2 regions of the Streptomyces sp. NPDC044002 genome follow, and region 2 is predicted to be linked to the other one. Evidence: riboswitches for the same ligand, from Rfam matches in the RefSeq annotation. Region 2 holds a riboswitch; the other holds the start of a gene.

Region 1 (5,703 bases), on a different contig from region 2:
GCGGCCATAAGGGATGGCCGGTGGCGAGCCGGGATACGGTCGACGGGTGCACGATCAGACCTCCGCCGCCCAGCCCGACCCGTCCCTCCCCGAGATGCCGGTGCTCTTCGACTGGGAGTTCGCGACCGACCCGTATCCGGCCTACGCCTGGCTGCGCGAGCACTCCCCGGTGCACCGCACCAGGCTCCCCAGCGGGGTGGAGGCCTGGCTGGTGACGCGGTACGCCGACGCCCGCCAGGCCCTCGCGGACCAGCGGCTGAGCAAGAACCCGGCGCACCACGCGGAGCCGGCGCACGCCAAGGGCAAGACCGGGATCCCGGGGGAGCGCAAGGCGGAGCTGATGACGCACCTGCTGAACATCGACCCGCCGGACCACACCCGGCTGCGGCGGCTGGTGTCGAAGGCGTTCACCCCGCGCCGTGTGGCCGAGTTCACTCCGCGGGTGCAGGAGCTGACCGACCACCTCATCGATCAGTTCATGGAGAAGGGGGAGGCGGACCTCATCCACGAGTTCGCGTTCCCGCTCCCCATCTACGCCATCTGCGAGATGCTCGGCGTACCGCGGGAGGACCAGGACGACTTCCGCGACTGGGCCGGGATGATGATCCGGCACGGTGGCGGCCCGCGCGGCGGCGTCGCCCGCTCGGTGAAGCAGATGCGTACCTATCTCGGGGAACTCATCCACCGCAAGCGGGATGATCTGGGCAATGACCTCATCTCCGATCTGATCCGGGCAAGTGACCACGGAGACCACCTGACGGAGGCGGAGGCCACCGCGATGGCCTTCATCCTGCTCTTCGCCGGCTTCGAGACGACCGTCAACCTCATCGGCAACGGCATCCACTCCCTCTTCATGAACCCGGACCAGCGCGAGCGCCTCCAGGCCTCCCTCGCGGCCGGGGAGAGCGCGTTGCTGGAGACCGGCGTCGAGGAACTGCTGCGCTACGACGGCCCCGTGGAGCTCGCCACCTGGCGGTTCGCCACCCGGCCGCTGACCCTCGGCGGGCAGGACATCGCGGCGGGGGACCCCGTGCTGGTGGTCCTCGCGGCGGCCGACCGCGACCCGGAGCGGTTCGCCGAACCGGACACCCTGGACCTCTCCCGGAGTGACAACCAGCACCTCGGATACGGCCACGGGATCCACTACTGCCTCGGCGCTCCGCTGGCCCGTCTCGAAGGGCAGACGGCGCTCGGAACTTTGCTGAAGCGTCTGCCGGATCTGGAACTTGCGATTCCCCCTACGGACCTGCGCTGGCGCGGCGGGCTCATCATGAGGGGCCTGCGCACCCTCCCCGTCCGCTTCACAGTCCCGAACGGTTGAGGGCGCGGGGGAAGCCGGACTGACCGGAAGTCAGTTCCTACATAGGTCCACCGTCGAACTTGTGACATCCGTTCGAAGGCGGCTAGGTTCTGCCGTTACCCCGCCGTTATGCGAAAGGTGCAGTCTCATGCTTCCCGGGAACGGCCGCCACAGACGCCCCCGCCAGGTACCCGCGATCGTCGTCACCGCAGGAGTCACAGGCTCCGCGCTGGCCATGCCGCTGCTCGCCGCCACAGGTGCGAACGCGGCCGACACCGCCACGTGGGACAAGGTCGCCGACTGCGAGAGCGGCGGCACCTGGAGCGCGAACTCCGGCAGCGGCGCCTACGGCGGCCTGCAGTTCACCCTGGAGCAGTGGCGCAACGCCGGCGGACTCGCGTACGCGGAGCGCCCCGACCTCGCCAGCCGCTCCCAGCAGATCGCGGTCGCCGAGCGGGTGCTGGCCTCCCAGGGCCCCCAGGCGTGGCCGCTGTGCTCCGCCTCGGCCGGGCTGACCCAGCAGGGCCCCGCGCCCGAGGTGGACCCGGGCGACAAGCTGAACCCCGGGCCCGTCGCGCCCACCCCGACCCGGCCCGACGACTCGGTGCCGAAGACGGGCAAGGGCAAGCCGTCCACGGACTTCGGGGCCCCGACCCCGGCGCCGGGCGCGTCGTCCAACCCGAGCGGGCTCCCGGACTACCCGCTGGGCCCCTCCAGCGGACTGCCCGTCATGCCCGAGCCGGACTTCACGGTCCAGCCCACCAACCCCGCCACGCCCACGCCGGGCACCCCCACCCCGGGCACGCCCACGCCCACGGCGCCGGGCACCCCGACCACTCCGGGCGCCACCCCGACGGCCCCGGCCACCCCGGGCGCCACTCCCGCCCCGGGCGCCACGCCCACCGCCCCGGCCACCCCGGGCGACCCGACGGGCACCCCGTCCGCCGGGGCGGCCGACGGCTCGGGCAAGCACCGCGGCCCGGCCGCCGTCGAGGTGCCGGCGGCGCCTGGCACGGCGTCAGCGCCCGCCGCGGAGCCCGTCTACACCGTGAAGCCGGGTGACAGCCTTTCGGACATCGCGAAGGCCAAGGGCGTCAAGGGCGGTTGGGGCGAGCTCTACAAGGCCAACGAGCAGGTCATCGGTGGGGACGCGGACCTCATCAAGCCCGGGCAGAACCTGGATCTAACCAAGAAATAGGGGGCAGTTCGGACATCCATTAAGAGTTGAATGTCCGTTATCGCCAAATGAGACATGCATCTCTTCCGGACAACTGGCGTGTCTCGTTCCGGAACTGTTGCAAACCCCCCTCTCACCTGCACAAACGTGCTTCCGAGAGTGGCAAGTAGGCCGGTTTCTCCCCAAAATCGCACGTTGAACATCGGGGAGAGACCTGTCTACCTTCTGAATCGCTCGCCACCGCGGGCTCCTTCGACCGCATCGCCGAATCCTGCCGGCGGACGGAGGGAACAGTCGTCGCGCAAGCGCCGAAGGCAGGAGCGGGGGAACCAAGGTAGGCGCCGGGAAAGGCCGTTGAGAGACGGTCCGCGTACCGGCTAGGGGTGAAGACACGCGCCGCAATCCGCGTGACCGGGCAACTCATCCGCCCGAACCCGACAGCTCACCTCGAAGGCGTCGGTGAGGAGAGATCCATGCTGCTTTCCGGCAAGGGCAAGCACCGCCGCGGCTCCAAGGCCGTCCGCATCGTCACGCTCGCCGGTGTCGCCGGTGTCGCCGTCGCGGCCCCGCTGATGGCCGCCGGTACCGCCAGCGCCGCCACCGCGGCCGAGTGGGACAAGGTCGCCGCCTGCGAGTCCGGCGGCAACTGGTCCATCAACACCGGCAACGGCTACTACGGCGGTCTGCAGTTCTCCGCCTCCACGTGGGCCGCGTACGGCGGCAAGGCGTACGCCTCGCAGGCCAACCAGGCCACCAAGGGCCAGCAGATAGCCATCGCCGAGAAGGTCCTCAAGGGCCAGGGCAAGGGCGCCTGGCCGCACTGCGGCGTCGGCCTGTCCAACTCCTCGTACAACGGCGGCGGTTCGACCACCCCGGCCAAGCCGAAGCCCGAGACGAAGCCGGCCCCGGCCAAGCCCGCTCCGGCCAAGCCGGCCCCGGCGAAGCCCGCCCCGGCCAAGCCGTCCACGCCGAAGACCGAGACCGAGACCAAGGGCTCCGGCTCCGGTGCCGGCAACTGGACGCCGTCGAAGCCGTCGAAGCCGTCGACCGGCACCCCGGCCACCGGTGGCACCTACACGGTCAAGGAAGGCGACACCCTCGGCACCATCGCCGACGCCAACAAGGTCAAGGGCGGCTGGGAGAAGCTCTTCGAGCTCAACAAGGACACCGTCTCCGACGCCGACCTGATCTTCCCGGGCCAGAAGCTGAAGCTCGCCTGAACGTCCGCGTAACACTCGCGGCACCCCGCAGCATCCCCACCGCCCGGCGCGTATCCCCCCACGCGCCGGGCGGCGGCGTGTCGTCCGCAGGTCACCGCATTCCGGAACCGGAGCACCGGCCTCCGCTGCCCGGCACCCCCGCATGCGCACGAAATCAAGGGTCCTATGTCCCGGAAGACGGGTATTCGGACCCTTTTTCGTCCCAGGAGCCGGGCGGTCGGGCAGCCCACACCCCGGAGCCGGTTAGGCTCTAGTCGGCAGGGCCGTCCCACGGCCCACACGCCACCGCACACCCAGCGTCACATCCCAGAAGGAGATGCTCGTGCCGTCCATCGACGTCGTCGTAGCCCGGGAAATCCTGGACTCCCGAGGCAACCCCACGGTCGAGGTCGAGGTGGGCCTCGACGACGGCAGCACCGGCCGTGCTGCCGTTCCGTCCGGCGCCTCCACCGGTGCCTTCGAGGCCATCGAGCTCCGTGACGGTGACCCCAACCGTTACATGGGCAAGGGCGTGGAGAAGGCCGTCCTCGCCGTCATCGAGCAGATCGGGCCGGAGCTCGTCGGCTACGACGCCACCGAGCAGCGCCTGATCGACCAGGCCATGTTCGACCTCGACGCCACCGACAACAAGGGCTCGCTCGGCGCCAACGCCATCCTCGGCGTCTCCCTCGCCGTCGCGCACGCCGCGTCCGAGGCCTCGGACCTGCCGCTGTTCCGCTACCTCGGCGGCCCGAACGCGCACCTGCTGCCCGTTCCGATGATGAACATCCTCAACGGTGGGTCGCACGCCGACTCCAACGTCGACATCCAGGAGTTCATGATCGCCCCGATCGGCGCGGAGTCCTTCTCCGAGGCGCTGCGCTGGGGTGCCGAGGTCTACCACACCCTCAAGAAGGTCCTGCACACCAAGGGCCTCTCCACCGGTCTCGGTGACGAGGGCGGCTTCGCCCCGAACCTGGAGTCCAACCGTGCCGCGCTCGACCTCATCCTCGAGGCCATCAAGCAGGCCGGCTACACCCCGGGCAAGGACATCGCGCTCGCGCTCGACGTCGCCGCGTCCGAGTTCTACAAGGACGGCAAGTACGAGTTCGAGGGCCAGTCCCGCTCGGCCGCCGAGATGACGGACTACTACGCCGAGCTCGTCGAGGCGTACCCGCTCGTCTCCATCGAGGACCCGCTCTTCGAGGACGACTGGGCCGGCTGGAAGACCATCACCGACCGCCTGGGCTCCAAGGTCCAGATCGTCGGCGACGACCTCTTCGTCACCAACCCCGAGCGCCTGGCCCGCGGCATCGAGGAGGGCTCCGCGAACGCCCTGCTCGTGAAGGTGAACCAGATCGGTTCGCTGACCGAGACCCTCGACGCCGTCGAGATGGCCCAGCGCAACGGCTTCAAGTGCATGATGTCGCACCGCTCCGGTGAGACCGAGGACGTCACCATCGCCGACCTCGCCGTCGCCGTGAACTGCGGTCAGATCAAGACCGGCGCCCCGGCCCGCTCGGACCGCGTCGCCAAGTACAACCAGCTGCTGCGCATCGAGGAGATCCTCGACGACGCCGCCGTGTACGCCGGCCGCAGCGCCTTCCCGCGCTTCAAGGGCTGACACCGCCTCAGGGCGAAGGCCCCCGGGGGACACCCCTGGTGCCCCAGCCTCCGTACGTCCCCGCACTCGGTCCCGTACCGTGTGCGGGGACGTATTGCGTAGTGCGCGCACAGGGGAGGCGGGGCCATGGCCGGGAACCGGGATCGGTTCTCCACCTTCTCGACGGCGACCCGGCTCAAGCAGCTCGGCGAGCGGACCGCGGCCCACGTCTACCGCTCGCAGTCCCGCCGCCACATCCGCCGCAGCCGGCTCACCGGCCGCGCGGCACTGCTGGTCCTCGTCCTCTGTACGCTGGTCGTCGCCCTCGCGTATCCGATGCGCCAGTACGTCTCCCAGCGCTCGGAGATCACGGACCAGCAGCGGGCCGCCGACACCGCGCGCAAGCGCCTCGAACAGCTCCGCG
Region 2 (5,703 bases):
CGCCCTCCATGCCGGGGGCGCGGGACTCGTTGACGGCGTAGAGGTGGCCGCGGAAGCCTCCGTCGCGCAGGTTGCGCAGGGCGGTGGCGCCCACGCCGGAGCCGGAGCGGCTGGCGCCGATCACGGCGACGGAGCCGGGGGCGAGGAGGCGCTGCACGGAGCGGGCCTCGGCGCGCTGTTCGCGGGCGCGCTGGACGGCGAGGGACTCGGCGGTGGGTTCGAGGTCGAGGGTGAGGTGGACGGAGCCGTCCTCGAAGCTGCGCTTCTGCTGGTAGCCGACGTCCGTGAACACCTTGATCATCTTGGTGTTGGCGGGCAGCACCTCGGCCGCGAACCGGCGGATCCCGCGTTCCCGGGCCACCGCGCCGATGTGCTCCAGGAGGGCGGAGGCGACCCCGCGGCCCTGGTGGGCGTCCTGGACGAGGAAGGCGACCTCGGCCTCGTCGGCGGGGGCGGAGGCGGGCCGCCCGTCGGGGCCGATGCGGTCGAAGCGGACCGTGCCGATGAACTCCCCGCCGATGGTCGCGGCGAGGCCGACCCGGTCGACGTAGTCGTGGTGCGTGAAGCGGCGGACGTCGCGGTCCGAGAGGCGGGGGTAGGGCGCGAAGAAGCGGTAGTACTTCGACTCGTCCGAGACCTGTTCGTAGAAGCTGACCAGGCGGCCCGCGTCCTCGGTGGTGATGGGGCGGATCCGGGCGGTGCCGCCGTCGCGCAGCACGACGTCCGCTTCCCAGTGGGCCGGGTACGAGGGGTCCGACGCGGTGGTCATGGGGCCACCTTAAGGGGCGGTCCGGCCGGGTGTGCGGGTGCGGTGGGCGGCCCGTTCGGCGAGCGCGCGGCGAATGCGGCGCACCGGGGCGAACCAGTGCAAGCTGGGGAGGGTCGAACGGCGGTGGACACGGGCCGAAGGTCGGTCCGAGCATTCCGGACGGCGTGAGAGACTGGTCTAGACAACCCGTAGAACCTGAAGGGCATCACCATGGCAGAGCGCCGCGTCAACGTCGGCTGGGCCGAGGGCCTGCACGCTCGTCCCGCCTCGATCTTCGTCCGGGCGACCACCGCCTCCGGAGTCCCGGTGACCATCGCGAAGGCCGGCGGCGACCCCGTCAACGCCGCGTCGATGCTGGCGGTCCTGGGCCTGGGCGCCCAGGGCGGCGAGGAGATCGTCCTGGCCTCCGACGCCGAGGGCGCGGACGCCGCGCTCGACCGCCTCGCGAAGCTGGTCGCCGAGGGTCTCGAGGAGCTCCCCGAGACCGTCTGACCCTTCGGGTCCGGTAGACCGGAAGCCGCAGTCCCCACCACCCCGGGGGCTGCGGCTTCCGCGTTTTCGCGTTCGGGGAATCCGCGAATTCTGCGCGACGGGACGCGGCCGGGCCACAGCAGGATAAAAGCGGGCGGGAATTCCGCCGCCATCCGATCCGTCCGGGCCGGCCGGGATATCCCTCCGTTGTATACGGGAATTGTTAATTCGGAGAGCTCGCCGTGTTTACGGCAGGTTGCGGATTCCTCACCCGCGGCCGGTGCGCCCCGGCCGACCGCTGCGCGTGCAGCGCGGTCAGGGCCCTGGCCCGCTCCGCGTCGCCGCGTGCGACGGCGTCCACGATCGCGGCGTGCTCGGCCCAGCACTCCGCGGGCTGCGCGGGTGCCTCCACCACGTACATCCAGGCGATCTTGTGCCGGGTCTGGGTCAGCAGGGCGATCAGCCCCGGGCTCACCGAGGCCTGGGCCAGCGTCTCGTGGAACCAGCTCCCCAGCGAGCGCAGGTCCTCCCCCTGGGCCCGGCCGGCCCGCTCCCGGCCGAGCCTGACCAGTCCGCGCAACACCTTGAGGTGGCCGTCGGTGCGCCGGCGGGCGGCCCGGGAGGCGGCGAGCGGCTCCAGCATCATCCGCAGCTCCAGCAGGTCGGCGGCCTCCTGCGCGGTCGGCTCGGCCACGCAGGCGCCCGCGTGCCGCCGGGTGATGACGAAGCCCTCGGACTCCAGGGTCCGCAGCGCCTCGCGGACCGGGACGCGCGAGACCCCGTAGCGGCGGGCGAGCACCTCCTCGGTCAGCCGGCCGCCCGGCCCGAAGAAACCGGAGACGATGTCGTCGCGAATCGCTGTGCACACCGCGTGCGCCGGAATACGCAAGGCCGGACCTCCGCTGGTTTCGGTTCGGTTTATCGTGGCCGTGCTGCGACTCTATTGCACAACGCGGTGAATTCCGAGCGGGGCCGGAAACAGGGCTGGAAACAGGGCTGGAAATACGAAGAAGGCCCCGGCTCTGTGAGCCGGGGCCTTCTTCGGTGAAGCGTGCTGCGTACCTGCGGGTCAGATGCCCACGCCGTGGCTGCGCAGGTAGGCCAGCGGGTTGATGTCCGTGCCGTACGTGGCGCCGGTGCGGGCCTCGAAGTGCAGGTGCGGACCGCTGGAGTTGCCGGTGGAGCCCGACAGGCCGATCTGCTGGCCCGGGGTGACCGTCTGGCCGGCGGAGACGCTCAGCGAGTCCAGGTGGCCGTACTGGGTGTAGGTGCCGTCGTTGTGACGGATCACGACGTTGTTGCCGTAGGCGCCGCCCCAGCCGGCCTCGACGACGGTACCCGCGCCCACGGCGTGGACGGAGGTGCCGGAATCGGCGTGGAAGTCGATGCCCGTGTGGCTGCCGGAGGACCACATGCCGCCGCCCGCGCCGTACGAGGTGCTGACGTACGAGCCCTCGATGGGGGAGACGAAGGTGTTGAGGCGCTTGCGGGCCTCTTCCTGGGCGGCCTTCTCGGCGGCCTCGCGCTCGGCCTTCTCCTTGGCCTCGGCGGTGCGCTTCGCCTCGGCGGCGCGCGTCTTCGCCTCGGCCTCGGCCTGCGCCTGCGCGGCGACGGCCTCGGCGGCGCTCTGCTGGGTGGCGGCCTGGACCTCGATGTCGTCCTGCAGACCGTCGGCGACGACGATCGCGTTCTGACCGGTCTCCTCCATGGACGGGGAGCTGCTGTTGTCCGCCGCGAAGGCCGGAGCGGCCAGGGTGCCGACCACGCCCGTGGTGGCGAGGGCGGCGACGCCGGCGAAGCCGGCGGTCTTGCGGCTCAGACGGCTGGAACCACGGTGCTTACCAGAACCGGCGGCACGACTGCCAAACGCCATGAAGGGGGTGATCCTTTCCTTCCCTCTCGCCTACCGGGTTAGCTGACGGGTTCGGAGCAGGAAGGTCTCCTACGGGCCTCCTCTGACGAGGGGGTCCGATTCACCCCAGGGACATGTGGGTCCCCGGCTCCCCAGGCTCGCGCCTGACGGGGACTCGGCGATCGCTGTCCGGTGCCGCGGGTGCGGCGGGTACAAACTGACGAACAGCACGGCCGACGCTAGGCGGATCATCAGTCAATCGCCAAACAGACGAGCGCTTTTGTTGCGTACGCCACACCGCATACCTGCAACCACGCCATCAAACGGACAAAGGGGGCTCCGGTGGATGTTCCACCGGAGCCCCCTGGTGACGGGCCGGATCCCGGCCCGTCCCGGGTCTCGCGCCGCTCAGTTGGAGACGACGGTGACCTCACCGATCCCGAGGGCCAGGACGGGCTCCTCGATCTGCGCGGCGTCGCCCACCAGGATGGTGACCAGACGGTCCACCGGGAAGGCGTTCACCACGGCCGAAGTGGCCTCCGCCGTACCGGTTTCGGCCAGCCGCGCGTACAGCCGCGCCTGGTAGTCGTCCGGCAGCTCCTGCTCGACCTGGTCGGCCAGCGTGCCGGCGACGGAGGCGGCCGTCTCGAACTTCAGCGGGGCCACGCCCACCAGGTTCTGCACCGCCACGTCCCGCTCCGCGTCGGTCAGTCCGCCCTCCGCGAGGGTCCGCAGCACCTTCCACAGGTCCTCCAGCGCCGGACCCGTGTTGGGGGTGTCCACCGAACCGCTGATGGCGAGCATCGAGGCGCCCTTGCCGTCGGCGGTCGAACGCAGCACCTGCCCGAAGGCGCGCACGCCGTAGGTGTAGCCCTTCTCCTCGCGCAGCACCTTGTCCAGGCGGGAGGTGAGGGTGCCGCCGAGGCAGTAGGTGCCGAGCACCTGCGGGGCCCAGACGATGTCGTGCCGGTCCGGGCCGATCCGGCCGATCAGCAGCTGCGTCTGGACGGCGCCGGGCCGGTCCACGATGACCACGCGGCCCGTGTCGTCGGCCGTCACCGGCTGCACGGGGCGGGCCGGGGCGGTGTCGCCGGTCCAGGCGCCCAGGGTGTCCGCCAGCAGGGCGTCCAGGTCGATGCCGGTCAGGTCGCCGACGACCACCGCGGTGGCGGTGGAGGGGCGTACGTGGGCCTCGTAGAAGGCGCGTACGGCCCCGGAGTCGATCCGCGCGACCGTCTCCTCGGTGCCCTGGCGCGGGCGGGACATGCGCAGCGCGGCCGGGAACAGCTCCTTGGAGAGCTCCTTGGCGGCGCGGCGCTGCGGGCTGGCCAGCTCGTGCGGGATCTCGTCGAGCCGGTTGCGCACCAGGCGGTCGACCTCGCCGTCGGCGAAGGCGGGCGCGCTCAGGGCCTCCGCGAGCAGGGCGAGCGCCTTCGGCAGCCGGGAGGCCGGGACCTCCAGGGAGACCCGCAGGCCGGGGTGGTCGGCGTGGGCGTCGAGGGTGGCGCCGCAGCGCTCCAGCTCGGCGGCGAACTCCTCGGCGGAGTGCTTGTCGGTGCCCTCCGACAGGGCGCGGGCCATGATGGTGGCCACCCCGTCGAGGCCCTCGGGCTCGGCGTCCAGCGGGGCCGCGAGGTTGACCTCGACCGCCACCACCTGCTGGCCGGGGCGGTGGCAGCGCAGCAGGGTCAGGCCGTTGGAGAGCGTGGAGCGCTCCGGGGCCGGGAAGGCCCACGGCTTCGCCTCGCCGGCCTGCGGCCGCGGGTGGAAGGTCATCGTGACGGCTGCGGTGTCGCTCACTGCTCCGCCCCCTCGTTCTCGTCGTGCTGCTCGGTCTCGTGGGCCTCGGCGCCGGCCAGCGGCTCGTAGACCAGCACCGCGCGGTTGTCGGGGCGCAGCCTGGCCGCGGCCACGGCCTGCACCTCCTCGGCGGTGACGTCCAGCACCCGCTGGACGGCGGTCAGGGCGAGCTGGGGGTCGCCGAACAGCACCGCGAAGCGGCACAGTTCGTCGGCGCGGCCGGCCACCGTGCCGAGCCGGTCCAGCCACTCGCGCTCCAGCTGCGCCTGGGCGCGCTCCATCTCCTCGGCCGTCGGGCCCTCGGCGGCGAACCGCGCGAGCTCCTCGTCGACGGCCGCCTCGATGGCCGGCACCTCGACACCGCTGGAGGTCTTGACGTCCAGCCAGCCCAGCGAGGGCGCGCCGGCCAGGCGCAGCATGCCGAACCCGGCGGCCACGGCCGTCTGGTCACGGCGTACCAGGCGGTTGTGCAGGCGGGAGGACTCGCCGCCGCCCAGCACGGTCAGCGCCACGTCGGCGGCGTCGCACTCGCGGGTGCCGTCGTGCGGCAGGCGGTAGGCGGCCATCAGCGCACGCGCCGGGACCTCCTCGACGATCTCCTCGCGCAGCTGCCCGCCCATGACCTCCGGGAGCGAGCCGTCGCGCGGCGGCTGCTTGCCGTCGTGCGCCGGGATGGTGCCGAAGTACTTCTCGATCCAGGCGAGGGTGCGCTCCGGGTCGATGTCGCCCACGACCGACAGGACGGCGTTGTTGGGCGCGTAGTACGTGCGGAAGAAGTTGCGCGCGTCCTCCAGGGACGCGGCGTCCAGGT

What was found. Region 2 has a riboswitch for cyclic di-AMP ahead of AC07A6_RS00330 (M23 family metallopeptidase). Riboswitches for the same ligand answer to the same signal wherever they lie in the genome.
Region 1: linked by a shared signal. The riboswitch ahead of AC07A6_RS11500 (transglycosylase family protein) and the one ahead of AC07A6_RS00330 (M23 family metallopeptidase) in region 2 are both predicted to bind cyclic di-AMP.

What each region holds. Positions count from the first base shown of each region.
Region 1 covers NZ_JBWKEZ010000011.1:119,727-125,429, forward strand. Annotated here, with positions in the region: gene AC07A6_RS11490 (cytochrome P450 family protein) at 95-1,321, shown strand; gene AC07A6_RS11495 (LysM peptidoglycan-binding domain-containing protein) at 1,449-2,498, shown strand; cyclic di-AMP (ydaO/yuaA leader) riboswitch at 2,774-2,948, shown strand; gene AC07A6_RS11500 (transglycosylase family protein) at 2,951-3,697, shown strand; gene eno (phosphopyruvate hydratase) at 4,014-5,300, shown strand; gene AC07A6_RS11510 (FtsB family cell division protein) at 5,427-5,703, shown strand, end outside.
Region 2 covers NZ_JBWKEZ010000001.1:83,014-88,716, reverse strand. Annotated here, with positions in the region: gene AC07A6_RS00345 (bifunctional acetate--CoA ligase family protein/GNAT family N-acetyltransferase) at 1-769, opposite strand, end outside; gene AC07A6_RS00340 (HPr family phosphocarrier protein) at 980-1,261, shown strand; gene AC07A6_RS00335 (GntR family transcriptional regulator) at 1,464-2,129, opposite strand; gene AC07A6_RS00330 (M23 family metallopeptidase) at 2,310-3,113, opposite strand; cyclic di-AMP (ydaO/yuaA leader) riboswitch at 3,126-3,283, opposite strand; gene AC07A6_RS00325 (M16 family metallopeptidase) at 3,501-4,868, opposite strand; gene AC07A6_RS00320 (M16 family metallopeptidase) at 4,889-5,703, opposite strand, start outside.